Regions from separate parts of the Carnobacterium pleistocenium FTR1 genome, predicted to be linked through region 2. Evidence: riboswitches for the same ligand, from Rfam matches in the RefSeq annotation. Region 2 holds a riboswitch; the other holds the start of a gene.
The links. Region 2 has a riboswitch for thiamine pyrophosphate ahead of thiT (energy-coupled thiamine transporter ThiT). Riboswitches for the same ligand answer to the same signal wherever they lie in the genome.
Positions count from the first base shown of each region.

Region 1: linked by a shared signal. The riboswitch ahead of thiW (energy coupling factor transporter S component ThiW) and the one ahead of thiT (energy-coupled thiamine transporter ThiT) in region 2 are both predicted to bind thiamine pyrophosphate.

Region 1 covers NZ_JQLQ01000002.1:2,147,547-2,156,877, reverse strand. Annotated here, with positions in the region: gene BP17_RS10595 (3-oxoacyl-ACP reductase) at 1-587, opposite strand, end outside; gene thiE (thiamine phosphate synthase) at 605-1,246, opposite strand; gene thiD (bifunctional hydroxymethylpyrimidine kinase/phosphomethylpyrimidine kinase) at 1,243-2,049, opposite strand; gene thiM (hydroxyethylthiazole kinase) at 2,051-2,875, opposite strand; gene thiW (energy coupling factor transporter S component ThiW) at 2,862-3,371, opposite strand; TPP riboswitch at 3,502-3,615, opposite strand; FMN riboswitch at 3,782-3,896, shown strand; FMN riboswitch at 4,048-4,164, shown strand; gene ribD (bifunctional diaminohydroxyphosphoribosylaminopyrimidine deaminase/5-amino-6-(5-phosphoribosylamino)uracil reductase RibD) at 4,310-5,389, shown strand; gene BP17_RS10565 (riboflavin synthase) at 5,408-6,061, shown strand; gene BP17_RS10560 (bifunctional 3,4-dihydroxy-2-butanone-4-phosphate synthase/GTP cyclohydrolase II) at 6,080-7,273, shown strand; gene ribH (6,7-dimethyl-8-ribityllumazine synthase) at 7,329-7,790, shown strand; gene trpA (tryptophan synthase subunit alpha) at 8,329-9,120, opposite strand; gene trpB (tryptophan synthase subunit beta) at 9,113-9,331, opposite strand, start outside.
Region 2 covers NZ_JQLQ01000002.1:1,664,643-1,673,973, forward strand. Annotated here, with positions in the region: gene BP17_RS08205 (osmoprotectant ABC transporter substrate-binding protein) at 1-685, opposite strand, end outside; gene BP17_RS08210 (ABC transporter permease) at 699-1,334, opposite strand; gene BP17_RS08215 (betaine/proline/choline family ABC transporter ATP-binding protein) at 1,349-2,530, opposite strand; gene cls (cardiolipin synthase) at 2,735-4,186, opposite strand; gene thiT (energy-coupled thiamine transporter ThiT) at 4,348-4,911, opposite strand; TPP riboswitch at 4,990-5,093, opposite strand; gene BP17_RS08230 (GNAT family N-acetyltransferase) at 5,170-5,655, opposite strand; gene BP17_RS08235 (HD domain-containing protein) at 5,715-6,383, opposite strand; gene BP17_RS08240 (quaternary amine ABC transporter ATP-binding protein) at 6,795-8,030, shown strand; partial or broken gene BP17_RS13645 (ABC transporter permease/substrate binding protein) at 8,023-9,331, shown strand, end outside.

The DNA.
Region 1 (9,331 bases), 480 kb from region 2:
GCGTCGGTTTTCTGCAATAATCCACCGGATACCATATTGACTGTAATCCCATATGCACCTAATTCTTTAGCCATATTTCTGGTAAAGCCAATTAAAGCTGCTTTTGCAGTTGTGTATTGGTGATAAGCTACGACCGGATTTTGAAATAAGTTGGTTCCGATATTAATGATTCTACCATACTGAAGTTTTTTCATTTCAGGCAGAACCGCTTGAATCACATTTAAGGCAGATTGAATTGTTCCTTCAAACTGTTCTTGATAATTTTCCCAGGTTAGCTCTTCGATTTTTCCTTGTGTTACGGGATTAAATTCAAAATTAATCAAGGCATTGTTAACGACTACCTCAATAGGACCGAACTGTTTGACAGCTTTTTGGATCATCGCTTCTACTTGTTGCTTATCTCGTACATCTGCTTTGATGGCAATGGCTTGCTCACTTCCTATTTCTGCAACAACTTGCAATGCCTTTTCTTCGCTTTTAAAGTAGTTCACGACAACGCGATATCCTTTTGCACCAAATTGTTTAGCTATAACAGCACCTAGACCTCTGCTTGCACCTGTCACTAAAACTATTTTTTGCTCACTCATTTTATGATTCCTCCTTATCATTTTCTGTTTAAAGCGTTAACCGTCAGCTTAACGTCCTTACTTTGGGCGATTTTTGAAATGACGCAGATTCCCGCCACGCCTGTTCCTCTGACTAAAGGTGCAGTCTTTTCTGAAATACCACCAATGGCTACAATTGGTAAATGTGACGGTTGAGAAGCTATTTTCTCTAAAAGTTCTAGTCCAACCGTTGCTTGAGCATCTGATTTTGATAGTGTTTCATAAACTGGTCCAACGCCAATATAGTCTAAGCCTTCAACTAATTCAGCTTCTTTGAACTGTTCAAAAGTGTTAACGGATAATCCAATAAATAAATTTCCTTTAACTAATTGAATGGTTTCATGAATGTTCCGGTCACTTTGCCCGACATGCACACCATCAGCGCCAATTTCTAATGCCATTTCCACATCATCGTTCATCACAAACGGAACTCCAGCAGCTTGACATAACGTTAAACAAGTTTTAGCCATCTCTTTTATTTCTTTTCTATTTTCTAAACTATTCAGACCTTTTTCTCTAAATTGAAAGCAGGTGATGCCAGCTATTAATGCATCTTGTAAGGTTTCAGGTAATGACCGGCCAACCATATCTTGCGTTCCGGCAATGAAATACAAGTTAAGTGCCGTTATGTCTAAACTCATTTATTTTCCTCCCCATATGCCCAATGGTTAGTTGGTCCTTGACCATGTCCAACTTCAATGGGGTGAGAAATGGCAGCTTGAATGAAGTCTTTCGCGATCTCAACGGCTTTCTCAACTGACTGTCCCTTTGCTAATTCTGCTGTAATACAAGCTGAAAAGGTGCAGCCTGTTCCATGCGTATCTTCTGTTGCGATTCGTGGAGATTCATACCACCGTTCCTTGCCATCTGCCATTAGTAAATAATCTCTGGCCCATTTATCATTTTCAATATGACCCCCTTTAATGATCACATTTTTGCTTCCCAACTTCTGAAGAACTTTTGCTGCTTTTTTCATATCCTCTTTTGTTTGAATCGCCATTCCGCTCAGTTCCTCTGCTTCAGGAATATTAGGTGTTAAAACTGTTGCGAGTGGAACCATTCGGAATTTCATAGTTTCTAATGCTTGATTTTCCATTAAATGGGCGCCACCTTTAGCTATCATTACTGGGTCGATGACCAATTGAATTTCTGGATACTTTTCTAGCTCGTCAGCAACTAATTCCATGTATGTTTCGTTAACAAGCATGCCAGTTTTTATTCCATGGATAGAAAAGTCTGAAAAAATAGAATCTAATTGCTTTTGAACACCTTCCAAGGGCACTTTATAAATACCTTGTACTCCTAACGTGTTTTGTGCGGTAACAGCAGTGATAACAGAAGTTCCAAAAACGCCTCGTTCTTGAAACGTTTTGATATCAGCTTGAATGCCTGCGCCTCCGCCACTATCGCTACCAGCTATGGTTAGCACTTGTAATTTACTCATTTCATTCGGCCTCCTTATCATGGTATTGCTTCAAATTTGCCCGTTCAGCCACTTGGTCAGATGTAATACGATAAAGGGTGTCTATAAAAGCTGCGCGAAAGTTCCCAGGACTTGCCAATTCAAGACTTTCTACCGCCAATTCACCCGCAACAGCATAAACGGTACAGGCCTCAACTGTACTTTCAAAGATTGTTGTTGTGCTAGTTCTAGCTGCTGCAAAAGCGCCACAAATACCGCTCAACATACAACCAGTACCGGTTATCTTAGTCATTAAAGAGTGCCCATTGAATATTCCAACTGTTTGCACACCATCAGTGACTACGTCTTCTGCGCCACTAATGGCTACGACTGTCTGGTATCGGGTGGCTACTAGTTCAGCAATGTCTTTAACCGAGGTGTCTCCTACACCAGCATCGACGCCTTTATTAGTCCAAGGAATATTAGCTAAACTAGCCAATTCTCCGGCATTTCCTCGGATAAGTTGGACTTTAACTTCCGTCAATAATCGTTTGACTGCTGCTTTGCGGAAAGTGGTAGCCCCAACTCCGACTGGATCAAGAATAACGGGTACCCCAATTTTATTGGCTGCTTTTCCTACTAACAACATAGACTCTAATACTGCTGTAGTAATTGTTCCGATATTTAACACGACCGATTTTGACATTCCAGCAACTTCTTCCATTTCTTCAGGTGCGTAAGCCATCATTGGCGAAGCGCCAATGGCTAGTTGACTATTGGCTACGTCATTTGCCACCACCTGGTTTGTAATGTTGTGAATTAAGGGATTCGTTTTTCTAATTTGTTCTATTAATTCAAATTTTCCCAACTTTTTCTTCCTCCTCTAAATGAACTATTTTTCTTTTAATTAACTGCTTCAAAAGTAAATACCCAATGAGGGTTCCTACCAATGAACTGATAAAGAAGCCAGGAAGAAAGGCAAATAACGACGCTTCTTGAGAAAGGAAAAGTCGAGCGATAGGATAACTGAGGAGTGAGCCAATGATTCCAGTACCTAACAATTCACCAAAAACCAATGACCAAATTTTTCTACGGTACAAAAAGAATATTCCGGATAATAAAGCCCCAATCATACTACCTGGAAATGCTAAGATAGATCCCGTTCCGGTAAGATTGCGCAACAACGATACACCAAAGGCTTGCAGTACACTATACCCCGGACCTAATAAGGCACTGGTTAATAAGTTCATCATATGTTGTAAGGGAGAAATGCGTACAAAACCTACAGGGATAACAATTAAGCTACTGCCAACATAACCAATTGCTATGATTAAAGCTGTTTGAGCCATTTTTTTATTGTTCAATTCTTAGTTCTCCTTTCATGTACTAGTGTATAACTAAAAAACACCACTTTTATATCCATGAAGGACAAAAAGTGGTGTTCCATTATCTGTAACTTAAATACAATTTCCATAAGTAAAGTTGCTGTATTAGTCGTTATCTATTCCACTTTTCCTACGCTGGTCTTAGCCAAATCAGGTCCTAAGGGTCAGGTTTTTACCTCTCTCAGCCATAGCATTTCAGCAACAAGCTCCCCTAGTGGTTTTAGTTATCTATTTAATTAAATAAACAGTACCACATATTTGGTTAAATATATAGTTATTTGACATCGATTGAAAATTTAATCGTAATTTTTGAAAACGGTGCAGAAGTAAAGGAAAAAATAACTGTTGACTTCCATTGTGTTTAAAGATAGTCTTACATTATAAAAGTAAATAGTCTTCAGGGCAGGGTGCAAGTCCCTACCGGTGGTATAGCCCACGAGCCGCAAGGCAGATTCGGTCAGATTCCGAAGCCGACAGTATAGTCTGGATAAAGCGAAGACAAGTGATTGCAGAAAAACGAGGATAACTTTAGTCTTATTTGAGATATAAAGGAATCTTAAGTTTATTAAGCATCTATTAAATAGCCTTATTTAACGATAAGTCAAAGCCCTGGATGGAAATTCTAGGGCTTTTTTGTGTAATAATATAAAAATTAAATAGTCTTCAGGGCAGGGTGCGAGTCCCTACCGGTGGTAAAAGCCCACGAGCCGTAAGGCAGATTCGGTCAGATTCCGAAGCCGACAGTTATAGTCTGGATAAAGCGAAGACACAGTTTAAAGAGTTCAAAAGTAGCCGAGTACAGTGTACACGGATTTATTTGTTGAGCCTTACAAACAAAAATGACGAAAGCCCTGAGCATAAACTCTTTGGGCTTTCTTTTTATTTTGGATGGAGTGAGAGTAGTGGATGAACAATATATGAGAATGGCGCTAGACTTAGCCAAAAAAGGGAAGGGCTGGACAGCTCCCAATCCCTTAGTTGGAGCTATCATTGTAAAAGCTGGGAAAATTATTGGACAAGGCTATCACGAGAAATATGGGCAAGCACATGCGGAGGTAAATGCTATTGCGTCAGCAGAAGAAGATGTGGCCGGCGCAACGATGTATGTTACGCTAGAACCTTGTTCGCATTTTGGGAAAACACCTCCCTGTTCAGATTTATTAATAGATAAAAAAATTAAACGAGTAGTTGTAGGAGCGCTCGATCCAAATCCATTAGTTGCTGGTAAAGGAATTGAAAGGCTTCGTGCTAATGGAATTGAAGTAGTTACAGGTATTCTGGAAAAAGAGAGTCAACAGTTGAACGAAGTTTTTATGAAATACATTGTCACTAAAGAACCTTTTGTGGTTATGAAGAATGCCATGTCCTTAGATGGGAAAATAGCCACAGTAACAGGCGAATCTCAATGGATCTCGGGTGAACCCGCTAGAAGACAAGTACATGTTTTGCGACATGAGTTGTCTGGAATCATGGTAGGAATCGAAACAGTACTAAAAGATGATCCACAATTAACCTCTAGAATGCCCAATAGCAACAATCCAATTAGAATCGTTGTGGATAGTCAGCTGAGGATCCCAATCGCTTCAACCATATTGACTCATCAAGAGGAAGCTCAAACAATTATTGCTACAACTAGCAAAGCCGACAAAGAAAAAGTAGCAACATTAAAGCAAATGGGTATTGAAATTATTGTGACTAAAGAAAAAGCTGGAAGAGTAAATTTGCAAGAATTAATGAAAACATTAGGTGCTAGGGGTATCGATAGTATTTTGTTGGAAGGCGGAGCTACTTTAAACTTTTCGGCTTTGGAAGAAAACATCGTAGACAAAGTACAGACTTATATTGCCCCAAAAATCATCGGAGGAAAAGATGCTAAAACAGCAGTTGAAGGAGCAGGTATTCTATCACTAAAAGAGGCGTTTCCAATTCATCGGATGACGGCTGTGATGGTCGGAGAAGACTTGTTTTTGGAAGGCTACATTGATAAGAAAAAATAGGTTCATTGGAGGTAAGATATGTTTACTGGAATTATTGAAGAAATGGGAACCATCAAATCAATCAAACAAGCTGAAAAATCCTCGGTTCTTAGAATTAAAGGTCAAAAAGTGTTGCAAGGAACGCTTATCGGAGACAGCATCTCGACAAACGGTATTTGCTTGACTGTAACAAAAATAGAAAAAGATTTTTTTGAAGCAGATGTCATGTCCGAATCTTTAAAAAGAACAAACATAGGGGAATTAGCTCCCGGAAGTCACGTTAATTTGGAACGAGCACTAAGTTTGGCAACGCGTCTTGGCGGACATATTGTTAGTGGGCATATCGATGGGACGGGGCAGATAAAAGAATTTAGGCGTGATGACAATGCCGTTTGGATCACAGTCGAAACAAGTCCTGAATTGTTACGGTATATTATTGAAAAAGGCTCTATAGCTATTGATGGGGTGAGTTTGACGGTCGTAACAGTGGATGAGCAGTCTTTCCAAGTCTCTATCATCCCGCACACTGGAGAAGAAACCGGGCTGCTACAAAAGCAAACCGGAGACACTGTCAATCTTGAATGCGATATGATTGGGAAATATGTCGAAAAATTATTAGGAATAAATTCAAAAAATGCTGTTCAAGAGAGTCAAGTAACGGAAGGCTTTTTAAAAGAAAATGGGTTCTTTTAGACCAGAATGGAGAAAAATATGTTCAATACAATTGAAGAATTGCTAGCTGATTTAAGAGCTGGAAAAAATATTCTATTGGTAGATGATGAAGATAGAGAAAACGAAGGAGATATTATCTGTGCTGCTGAATTTGCTACGACCGCTAATGTGAATTTTATGGCTAGTTACGCTAAAGGTCTTATCTGCATGCCGGTGGCTAAAACGTATACAAAAAAGTTGAAATTACCACAGATGAGCTTGGATAGCACAGATAATCATGGAACTGCTTTTACTATTTCAGTAGATCATATCGAGACTACGACTGGAATTTCAGCTGTGGAACGATCATTAACAACTATGAAATTGGTTTCTGATGATGCTAAACCAGAAGATTTCAGAAGACCTGGGCATATTTTTCCGTTAGAAGCAGTGGATGGAGGCGTATTGGTCCGAAATGGACATACAGAAGCAACGGTCGATTTGATGCGTTTAGCAGGTCTAAAGCCCGCTGGATTATGCTGCGAAATTATGAGTGAAGACGGAACAATGGCTAGGAGAAATGAGTTGTTAGATTTAGCCAAAAAGCATCAATTGAAAATCGGTACGATCGCTGATTTAATTGAGTATCGTAAAGCCAAAGAACAAATTGTTTCTCGTCAATCTAAAGCATTGTTACCGACTAAATACGGCGATTTTGAGATTTATACTTATGAAAATACGGTTACAGGTGACCATCATGTCGCTTTGGTTATGGGGGATGTTAGCGATGGGGAGCCAGTACTCTGCCGTATTCATTCAGAATGTTTAACCGGTGATGTATTCGGCTCTATAAAATGCGATTGCGGGCAACAGTTAGATGCAGCTATGAAACGCATTGCTGATGAAGGCCGAGGTACCTTATTGTATATGCGTCAAGAAGGGCGCGGTATCGGCTTAGTTAATAAGATAAGAGCATACGCACTGCAAGATCAAGGGTACGATACAATTGAAGCGAACTTGGCGTTAGGTTTTCCAGCTGATTTACGAGAGTATTATGAGTGCAAACAAATATTTGATGATTTGGGCGCTTCCCAATTGCGTTTGATGACCAATAACCCACTGAAAGTAGAAAGTATGAAAAAATACGGTCTGGATATTGTGGAAAGAGTGCCGCTTCAAATGGAAGCCTATAAAGAAGATGAAGCTTATCTAAAAGTCAAACAAGAAAAAATGAATCATTATTTGAACTATTAAAATAGGGAATTACGCATTACTAAAAACAACTATAGAATAATTGGAGGAATAAAAAATGAATGTATTCGAAGGACAATTAATTGCTAAAGATTTAAAAATAGGTATCGTAGTTGCACGGTTTAATGAATTTATTGGATCAAAATTATTGAGTGGTGCAGTGGATGGTTTGAGAAGACACGGGATGTTAGAAGAAGAAATCACTGTTGCTTGGGTACCAGGGGCGTATGAAATCCCATTAGTTGCACAAAAAATGGCAGCTTCAGGAAAGTACGATGCTATTATCACTTTAGGCGCAGTAATCAAAGGAGCTACATCGCATTACGATTATGTATGTGCTGAAGTTTCAAAAGGAGTAGCTACAGCCTCAATGAACACAGGAGTACCTGTAATGTTTGGTGTCCTAACGACAGATAGTATTGAACAAGCGATTGAGCGTGCCGGCACTAAAGCTGGAAATAAAGGCTATGATTCAGCCGTATCAGCTATCGAAATGGCTAATTTACTAAAAACTATATAAGGTTTGATTATGGATGAAGCAAGATTAAAGAATGATCAGATGATTATTTTGGCTATATAATTTTTAGTGTAGATAAATAAATGAACCAAATGATTTACCTGAAAATTCTGGCGGAATAGGGTTGATTGTAGCCATGTATTGGATTCAATGAGAATTACAAAACGTTGGCGCTTTAGCGCGATTACGATTTGTTTGAAGCTTGAAAGTCTGAAGACTTCTTTTTAGGCTTCAGGTGTTCCCATGGCTCCACAAGCAAACCCGTCTATTCCAGAAGAAATTTCATCTTAAAGTATCCACACCATTTGACCTAAAGACATTGTTTTGACTAAGCGTATTTTGCGAGGGATTTTAGTAAACTAATAGCTTTTTTTTAATATGCTTAAAAGGAAAAAGAAATTGAGAAATAAAGCTGCTTTAGCTATTATTTCTCAATTTCTTTTATTTTTTTGATGGGTATTTAATTACTGCCAGTCATTTACTTTCTAAAAATTCTTTGGAGCAGTCGTTGCTGATAAATAGAGCAATTTATGTTCTTTTTTTATACTTCAATACTCGCTTCTTGATGAACAGTCTCTGCCATTTCTTTGACATAACGATAGACATATTCAGGAGCAGTTTCTCCTTTTTCTGCAATAATCGCGACAATAGCACTCCCTACAATGACGCCATCAGCTGTTTTCGCCATTGTTTTCGCTTGTTCAATCGTGGAAATACCAAAACCTACTGCGCAAGGAATGGTGCTCACTTCTTTTATTTTATGCAACATTTCCGAAACATTGGTCTGAATATCTTTTCTAACGCCGGTCACTCCAAGAGAGGAGACCACATATAAAAAACCTTCTGCTTCTTTTGCAATCATCGAAATACGTTCATTTGAGGACGGTGCGATCATTGAAATGAGATCAACTTGGAATTTTTTACAACTAGGTGCAAGCAATCCTTTTTCTTCAAAAGGTACGTCAGGAACAATCAGCCCATCCACACCAACTTCTTGACAGCGGGACATAAATTTATCAACTCCATAAACGAAAATTGGATTGATATAGGTCATAAAGACAAGTGGGGTATCTATTTCTTTTCGCAGTTCCTGTACCATTTTAAAAATATCGTCTACGTTGGTATTATTGGATAATGCTCTTTCACTAGCTGCTTGGATAGTGGGGCCTTCTGCTACTGGATCAGAAAAAGGGATCCCGATTTCAATAATATCAGCTCCTGCTTCCGCCATTTTTAAAATCACCTGTTTAGTGACTTCAATAGTCGGGTCTCCTGCAGTAATGAAGGGGATAAACGCTTTTCTATTTTTGAAAGCTGCTTGAATTCTACTCATGTAGATCAACTCCTTTATGGCGTGCGATAGCTGCAACATCTTTATCTCCACGGCCGGATAGACAGATCACAATGATTTGGTCTTGATTCATCGCAGGTGCAATTTGTTTGGCATAAGCAACTGCATGAGAGCTTTCAATAGCTGGGATGATGCCCTCTGTTCTGGATAGATACTCAAAAGCATCAACAGCTTCATCGTCTGTAATCGATAC
Region 2 (9,331 bases):
CTAAGTCATAACTTCTAATACGACCATCAGTTGAATATCCTAATACCACATCCATCTCTCCGGCTTGCAAGGCATTATAGACTAGCCCAACTTGCATAGGATAAACACGATTAAAATCGAAACCATACGTGTTTAAAAAAGCATCATAACCGTCTCCTTCACGTTGAATCCAAGATGTATCTACTCCCGCATCTAATTCACTAGCTATATCTTCTAAATCGCTAATGGTAACTAAGTCATATTGATCCGCGAGTTCTTGTGTCACCATAAAGGCATACGTATTTGCAAAACCATATGACGGAAACCATTTTTGGTCAAATTCATCATCAAATCCAGCTACTACAAGTTCCAATGCTTTTTCAGGATCAGTAATTGGATCTTGTCCTAGCTCACCAGTTAAAGAAGTTCCTGTGTATTTTATTGAGGCTATATTGGCATCTCCACCAACTAAAGCTTGATGATTTAAAGAAGATGAGCCTAAATTATTTACGATTTGAGCATCTATGTCAATGTAATGCTCAACCATTCCTTCAACAATATAACCAATAATTTGCTGTTCTGTCGTTGAACCACCTGTAATCGTGATTCCTTCTTCATTAAATCCACTACCTAACCCTGGTAACGAGCAACTGCTTAATACTGTTGCTGTCAGAAAAAGGGCAGCAATTTTTTGAATTTTCTTCATAGTTGAAGCCCTCCTATTCATTTCCTTGCACAGTTCTAGGTGTTACTTTCTTTTCTAATTTTCCTAGTCCAAAGTCTGTTAACAGTGCAAGAATAGTTACAGGGATGGTCCCACCAATAATTAGACTGGGAATAAAAAGATTTAATCCATTAAAGATAAAATCACCTAATCCTCCAGCACCTATAAATGATGCTAAAGCAGCCCAAGATATAACATAAACACCTGATAACCGGACTCCTGCCATAATAACTGGCGCAGCTTGAGGTAACTCAACACGACGAATCATCTGTAGATTGGTCATTCCCATCCCTTTACCTGCGTCACGTAAATTAACATCTACTCCATTCATACCAATATAAGTATTTCTCAAAATAGGCAATAATGAATAGATAAATAATGCAGCGATTGCCGGTACTTTTCCAATTCCAAACAATGGAATCATTAAAGCTAGTAATGCTAAAGATGGGACGGTTTGTAGAATGGTAGCTAGACCAATAATAAATTTGGCGCTTTTTTCAAATCTCGTTAACATTACCCCCAAAGGGACAGCTACGATTACACCTAGCAATAACGCAAATGCTGAAATATAAAAATGTTCCCATGTCTTCAGGAGCAAGTCAGAGCCATTTGTTGCAAAAAATTCAGCCATTATTTTCCCCTCCTTTAATCATTAATTTCCTCAGGACTGGTCGTTTCAAGTGCACTAACTTTTTCGCCTTTTTCTTCTTCTTCGCCCCATATTGTATCGTAAACAATATCCACTAATGATGTACGAGTAACCAGACCAATTAATCGATTTTTATCATCAACAACTGGAATATTTTTAAATCCACGTTTCAATATTTTTTGAACAGTATCTCTCAAAAAGGTTCCTTCTCGGACAAAAGAAACTTCTTCTTTCATAATATCCCCTACACTTGTAGCGTGTTTGCGGTTACGATTGATTATTTCAATGTCTACATATCCCTTTAGGACACCCGAATCATCCGTAACAAATAACGAATCTACTCGTTTATCTCTCATCAAACGTATAGCTTCTGAAAGAGTTTTCCCAGGAGTTACTGAGACTGGATTCTTTATCATCACTTGGTCTACTGTTTGGATATTTGGCCTAGCCATGATCAATCGATCCTCGCCAATAAAATCTTCTACAAATTGATTAGCCGGTTCAGCCAATATATTATCGGGCGTGTCGAATTGTACTACGCGTCCGTTTTGCATAATAACAATACGATCAGCTAATTTTAGAGCTTCATCCATATCATGAGTCACAAAAATAAATGTTTTCCCCATCTCTTTTTGTAGCTCTTTTACTAATTCTTGTAAAGCATCTCTAGTAATTGGATCCAGTGCTCCGAATGGTTCATCCATCAAAATAATATCTTGATCAGCTGCTAAGGCACGAATAACACCAATTCTTTGCTGTTGTCCTCCTGAAAGTTCACCTGGATAGCGCGCTAGGAATTCTTTTGGCATATCTACTTTTGCAAGTAGTCGTTCAGCGGATTCTCGCTGCTCTTCCTCTGACCATTTTAATAGTTTAGGAACCATCACAATATTGTCATAGATTGTCATGTGAGGCATTAGGCCGATTTGTTGAATAACATAACCAATTTTCCTTCTTAATTGAACAGGATCTTTCTCCATAATATCTTCTCCATCAATTAAAATCTGACCTGACGTTGGCTCGATCATTCGATTTATCATTCTCATTGAAGTTGTTTTACCACTTCCACTTGTACCAATAAAAACAATAAACTCTCCATCATTAAATGTGAGGTTAATATTATCAACGGCTTTTTTTCCACCTTTATATACTTTGGAAATATTTTTAAATTCTATCAATCCATTCACCTCATTAGTATAATTTCTTTTTTTTACTATCAACAATTTTATTATCTCAAACATTTTCTATTCATTCAAACTTACTGATTTTTCTATGAAAAAGCAAGTTAAGATTAGTATTTAGATTTCCTGAGCTCATAATAAACTGCGACTTATACGTAACAATCAAATCATTTTATTTTCAATTACTTATTTCAGTTTGGTTTATAATATTGGAGAAAATAATCGTGAAAAAGTTTGTTTCAATTTCAACCATTTAGACTGATTATCTAGCATTTCTTGTGTTAATAGATAACTATTTTTCATATCTTCATAGAAAGAATTTTGTTGTTGTTGCGCAATTTCAAAATCATAAATAAATACGTTTACTTCAAAGTTCAGCTTGAAACTTCGAATATCAAAATTTGCTGTACCAATTGAACAAATATCTCCATCAACAACTACCGTTTTAGCATGCAAAAATCCATTATCATAAATATAAACTTCTGCTCCAACCGCTACCATTGCTGCAGCATAATACATTGTTGCTCGGTATATAAAAGGATGATCTGGCTTATTCGGTATCATAATTTTTACATCAATACCAGACATAACAGCAATTTGGATGGACTCTAACACTGAGTCATCTGGTACAAAATAAGGTGTTTGAATAAAAACAGATTCTTTAGCCATACTGATCATTTTGATGTACCCTTTTTTGATTTGTTCAAAATCTGAATCAGGACCACTTGATACAACTTGAACATTTGAGTGCCCTTTTTTATCGATCAAAGGGAAATAGTTTTCTTCATATTCCAACTTGTGCTTAGGAACAGCTGCATTCCAATCCATCAAGAAACGACTTTGAAGTGCTAGAACCGCATTACCTTGAATTTTCAGATGTGTGTCTCGCCAGTAGCCAAATTTTTTATATTCACCTAAATATTCATCTCCAACATTAAATCCACCAGTATAACCGATTTTCCCGTCGATAATAACAATTTTACGGTGATTACGATAGTTGAATCGTAAATTAATAATTGGAAGTTTCGATCCAAAAAAAGACTCAGCTTTTCCACCTAATTTTTTTAGTGTCTTAAAAAAGCTAGGTTTCAATGATCGAGAACCTAATGCATCATAAATGACCAAAACATCAACCCCTGCTGCTGCACGTTCTTCCAGTGCTTTAAGAACACGGTTACCTACTTTATCATCATGAATAATATAATAAATCATATGAATATGGTGTTCAGCTTTAGAAATGTCTTCAATCAATGAATCAAACTTTTTGGCACCGTCGGTAAATATTTCAACCTTATTTCCTTTGGTTAAAATGGATTCATCACTTTCTAAAAATAAACTAGCCATTTCTTTTGCATTTTCTGTAGCTTGTTTAGCAGATAGCAAATCTTCATCCTCTGCAAGAATATCTTTTTGAGCTTGAACAAGCTCTGGCATTCCAATATTCTCTTGGGATTTGATATCAAATATTTTATCACGAGTCAATTTTTTACCAATAAATAAATAAAAGATAAAGCCAATTCCTGGCAAAAGAATCAATACGAGCAACCATGCCCAAGTAGCAGCAATATCACGTTTTTCACGAAATACCGTGATAATAGCCAAAATAGTATTTAAAATAAAAATGCCTAAAAGTATGTATATAATTATGTTCATCGAATTATTCCTTTCCAACTTTTCTATTGACTAATCTTACTACGTCCTCTTTTTTTTAGCTACTAGAAATTGGCTGTTTCTTAGAAATACTTCATAAAAAAAAGAGATTAGAATCAGTGTCTAATCCCTTTTTCTATGCAATTATTTAGATAAATTTATGGCTATCTTTTTATCAGAAATAGCGTTGAAGTAGTCTTAGCCATGATACCTAAAACGATACTTGTGGCTATTCCTGTTGCTAATGCACTTCCGCCATTCGCAATGAAAGAGTACCATAATGGATTCATGCCTTCTGGAGCATAGCTTCCCCAAAAATAATAGCCTGCGATAAAATGCCAGAAGAAACGAGCAATTGTGCCAATCGTTGTTCCTATTATAATGTATTGATACTGTCTAACTTTATTATTCTCTTTAAAAGCAAGATATAAAGGTTTCCTAACAATACCTGCAAATCCAACAAATGAAAAGGCAACGAAATATTCTATAAAACCCTGTACTGGATGCAAGATACTAGCGGTCCCAATTAAAAAATGCAATATTCCCCATAGAAAACCCGCTCCTGAAGCTGCTATAAAGCCATATCTAAAAGCAAATAATGTTAGAGGGATCATCCCTAAAGAAATAGTAAAACCCGTTCCAATATTAGTTGGAATCAAAGACAATACAATTGCTAAAGCAGCAAACACCGTTCCTTCTATCCAAACACGTAATCGATCACTTCTCAAAAAAAACTCCTCCTTTAATATGTTGAACAGTGCCAAACATCAAAGGAGGAGCTCGAATTATTATTTTAAAAAACAATATTCCGTCCCCGTCACAATCCCTACGCTCGTATTAACGAACAGGTTCCAAGGGTTAGAATCACTTGATTCAATCTCAGCTTTTTACGGCACCCCTTTGTGATGGTTGTTCATTCAATTTTCTTTACATTTATTATAGTACGTTTATTGTTTGAAATTGTCAATCTTCATTCTGTTTTTATATTAGTTCGTTATATGTTTAGCATAGACAAACTTATATTCATCTGATTCTTTAACTTTATTTCCGGTATTTTTAAACCCTGATTTTAAATACATCATTTGTCCACTGATGTTTTCATAATCAATTAATAAAATGATCTCATTAATAGAAGAGAAATTTCTTTTTATGAATTCAGGCAACTTTTCCATTGACGCTTTTCCATATCCCTTTTTTTGATAGCGCTTGTCAACTGAATGGTTTTTTAACAAGATTGCATGGGGATTTGAAGTATACTTTAGAATAGATTTTCCTGTTTGAAGGATAAAAAAACCCACCATCTTCTTTTTATCTAAAATTAGAATTGGGTATTTTTCATATTCATGCAAGCTTTCTGTCATCGCATCCATTGGCATCACCGTATATGCGTTTTCCTCTATTACATAATTTTCTATCATCTGAATATCGCCTACAGTTGCTTCTAGTAATATAAGTCCTTCTACTCCATCCATAAGCTAACCTCTCCCCCCTATCTCATTGCTTTAAATTAAAGTAGTCATTTAATAGAAATTCACCTTTCCCCATCCCACTCAGCGAAAAATTCCTCCAGATAATCCTCCATATAACTATGTCTTTTTTCTGCTAATGCTTTACCAACAGTTGTATTCATGCCATTTTTTAGTTTTAATAATTTTTCATAAAAGTGCATAATAGCAGTATCTTCACCAGAACGATATTCTTCTAATGTAAGATGATCGCCACGTGCTTTTTTTGCCGGATCATGAATCAAGCGGTTTTTTGATCCTGAATAAGTCATTGTTCGTGCTATTCCAATTGCGCCAATTGCATCTAAGCGATCTGCATCTTGAACAATTTTACCCTCTATAGAAGACAATACTACTTTATTTGTTCCGCCCTTATAAGACATATGAAGGATAATTCCCATTATTTGCTGAAGCTCTTTATTCGTCAATGAATACTGTGACAACCAGTTTCTAACTTTATATTCTCCATCGGCTTCTGATTTATTCAACTTTCCATCTGCTACATCATGCAAGAGAGCTGCTATTTCACAAACAAAAAGGTTTACATCTTCTTGTTCATTTTCAGCTATCTTTCTAGCTAAATTTCTGACTCGCTGGATATGCCACCAGTCATGACCACTAGCATCATCTTTTAACAATTGATATACATACTCTTCTGTGTTTTTTATTATTGATTTTTGCGCTTTTGTTAACACTGAATATCCACCTCTCTTACAACCCTTATGAACTACCTAAATTAAGTCTATCAATCCCTTAAAAAAACTACAAGTTTTATCTCTGTTCTTTATACTACATCTTTTATAGAATCCTCCAAAAAAAAGGAATGAAAGCGTGTTTTAAAAAGTTTCTCCTTTTTCTTCTCTTTACTCTAAAGATTGTTATGAAAGGAAATAAGAGATAATAAGACGTGTTTTTTAATGAGCCGTCATTTTTTATTCTTTCACATCCATGTTATACTTGTAATTGTGTTTCATTCAACAATATTCTTTTTGTGAAAAGTGGTTGTTAATTTTTCATGAAAAGAATTTTAAAAAAAATCACTTTTCACGGTGGTTTGCTTGTCAATTTATGAATCTTTTCTCTCTCAATCATTTTGATTTATATAGATGAGATTCATAAATAAAAAAAGGAAGGGGTTGTTATTTTTGTCAAAAATAACTATTGAAAATGTAACAAAAGTATTTGGTAAAAAAACACCGCAAGCCTTAGAACTGTTAAAACAACAGAAATCTAAGCAAGAAATATTTAAAGAAACTGGGGTTACCGTTGGAGTCAACAATGTTAGCTTTACAGTTGAAGAAGGCGAAATTTTCGTCATCATGGGATTGTCCGGTAGTGGAAAGTCAACTCTTGTTCGGATGTTTAACCGTCTGATTGATCCTACTGAAGGTAATATTTATGTAGATGATGAAAACTTATCTACTATGGATAAGAAAGCATTACGTCAAGTACGAAGAGAAAAAATGAGCATGGTCTTCCAAAATTTTGGTCTTTTCCCTCATCGCAGTATTTTAGAAAATACTGAATACGGATTAGAGATTCAAGGTGTAGACAAATCTGAAAGACAACAAAAAGCTCAAAAAGCTTTAGATAATGCAGGGCTAGGAGATTATAAAGATCAATTGCCTAAACAATTATCTGGTGGGATGCAACAAAGGGTTGGACTAGCACGTGCTTTAGCTAATGATCCTGAAATCTTATTAATGGATGAAGCTTTTTCAGCATTAGATCCGTTGATTCGTCGTGAAATGCAAGATGAACTAATCGAACTTCAATCCAATGTTAAAAAGACGATCATTTTTATTACTCATGATTTAAATGAAGCTTTGAGAATAGGCGATAAAATTGCTTTAATGAAAGATGGATCAATTGTACAAATTGGATCACCTGAAGAAATTTTAACTCACCCTGCAAATGATTACGTTGAAAAATTCATTGAAGACGTAGATCGTTCTAAAGTGCTGACAGCCGAAAACATTATGCAACGTCCTGAAACTTTAAACATTAAAAATCATGGACCACGTTTTGCATTAGAACAAATGCGTAAACAAGGAATATCTAGTATGCTTGTTGTGGATAGCAAACGGACTCTCTTAGGCTATATTACTGCTGAAGATGCTTCAGATGCCCGCAAAAAAAATATTGAAACAATTGAAAATATTGTTAAAGTCGATATCCCTACTGTTAATAGAACAACATCAATGAATGATATCTTTACTGTTATTCATGATTCAACTACTCCAGTAGCCGTTGTCGATGAAGGAAAATTAGTTGGTATTATTGTTAGAGGCGCTGTTATAGCCGCTCTTGCAGGAGAAAGTGAGGTGCTTGAAAATGTCTAGTTTATTAGATATTATCCCAGAAATACCCGTAGCAGATGGAGTCGAGAACCTTACAGTTTGGTTAACAGATACTTTTGCCTTTTTGTTTGATCCAATTCAAAAATATTCTGAAATTGCTATGGAATTTACGACAGAAACATTACTATTAATTCCTCCCGTTTTATTTATTTTGATTATTGCTGCAATTGCTTTTTTCGCTTCAAAGAAAACATTTGGTTTAGCAACATTTTCAGTAATCGGTCTTTGGTTCATTTATAATCAAGATCTTTGGTCAGATTTAATGAACACCTTGACTTTAGTCTTGGTCGCTAGTTTATTGTCTATTATTATTGGGGTTCCATTTGGGATTTTGATGGCTAAAAGCAAAATTGCGAATGCAATTATTGCTCCTATTCTTGATTTCATGCAAACAATGCCTGCATTTGTCTACTTGATTCCGGCAGTTGCTTTCTTTGGTATTGGTATGGTCCCAGGAGTATTCGCTTCTTTAATCTTTGCTATCCCACCCACTGTTCGATTTACTAACCTTGGAATCAGACAAGTTTCATTTGAACTAGTTGAAGCTGCTGACTCGTTTGGTAGTACTGGTGCTCAAAAATTATTTAAAGTCGAACTACCTTTAGCTAAATCAACTATTATGGCTGGTATCAACCAAACAGTTATGTTGGCTTTATCTATGGTAGTTATTGCTTCAATGATCGGTGCACCTGGTCTTGGTAGAGAAGTTCTTTCTTCCTTACAACGTGCTCAAGTCGGTACAGGATTTGTATCTGGTTTAGGTTTAGTTGTTTTGGCAATCATCATTGACCGTTTGACACAAAAATTAAACAAAAAATAACTAATATTTTTTAGTAATCTTTACTCGAAAATTTGATTTAATTATAAAGGAGAGATTTATCAGATATGAAAAAATTAAACTGGAAATATTTAAGTCTTACAGCAGGGTTAGGATTATCATTAGTTGCGGCAGGTTGCGCAGCAGAAGAAACAAACGAAAATGAAGCTACAAATGTTGGTAACGGACAAGAAATTGAATTAGCTTTCGTCGAATGGGATACTGAAGTCGCTTCTACTAACGTTATCGGTAAAGTTTTAGAAAACTTAGGCTATGAAGTAACTCTGACCCCTTTAGATAATGCTGTCATGTGGCAAGCCGTAGCTAGTGGCAATGCTGATGCTATGGTAGCTGCATGGTTACCTGAAACTCATGCTCCTCAGCTTGAAGAATACGGTGACCAAATGGTTAATCTTGGAGTGAATTTGGAAGGTGCAGTACTTGGTTTAGTTGTCCCTGAATATAT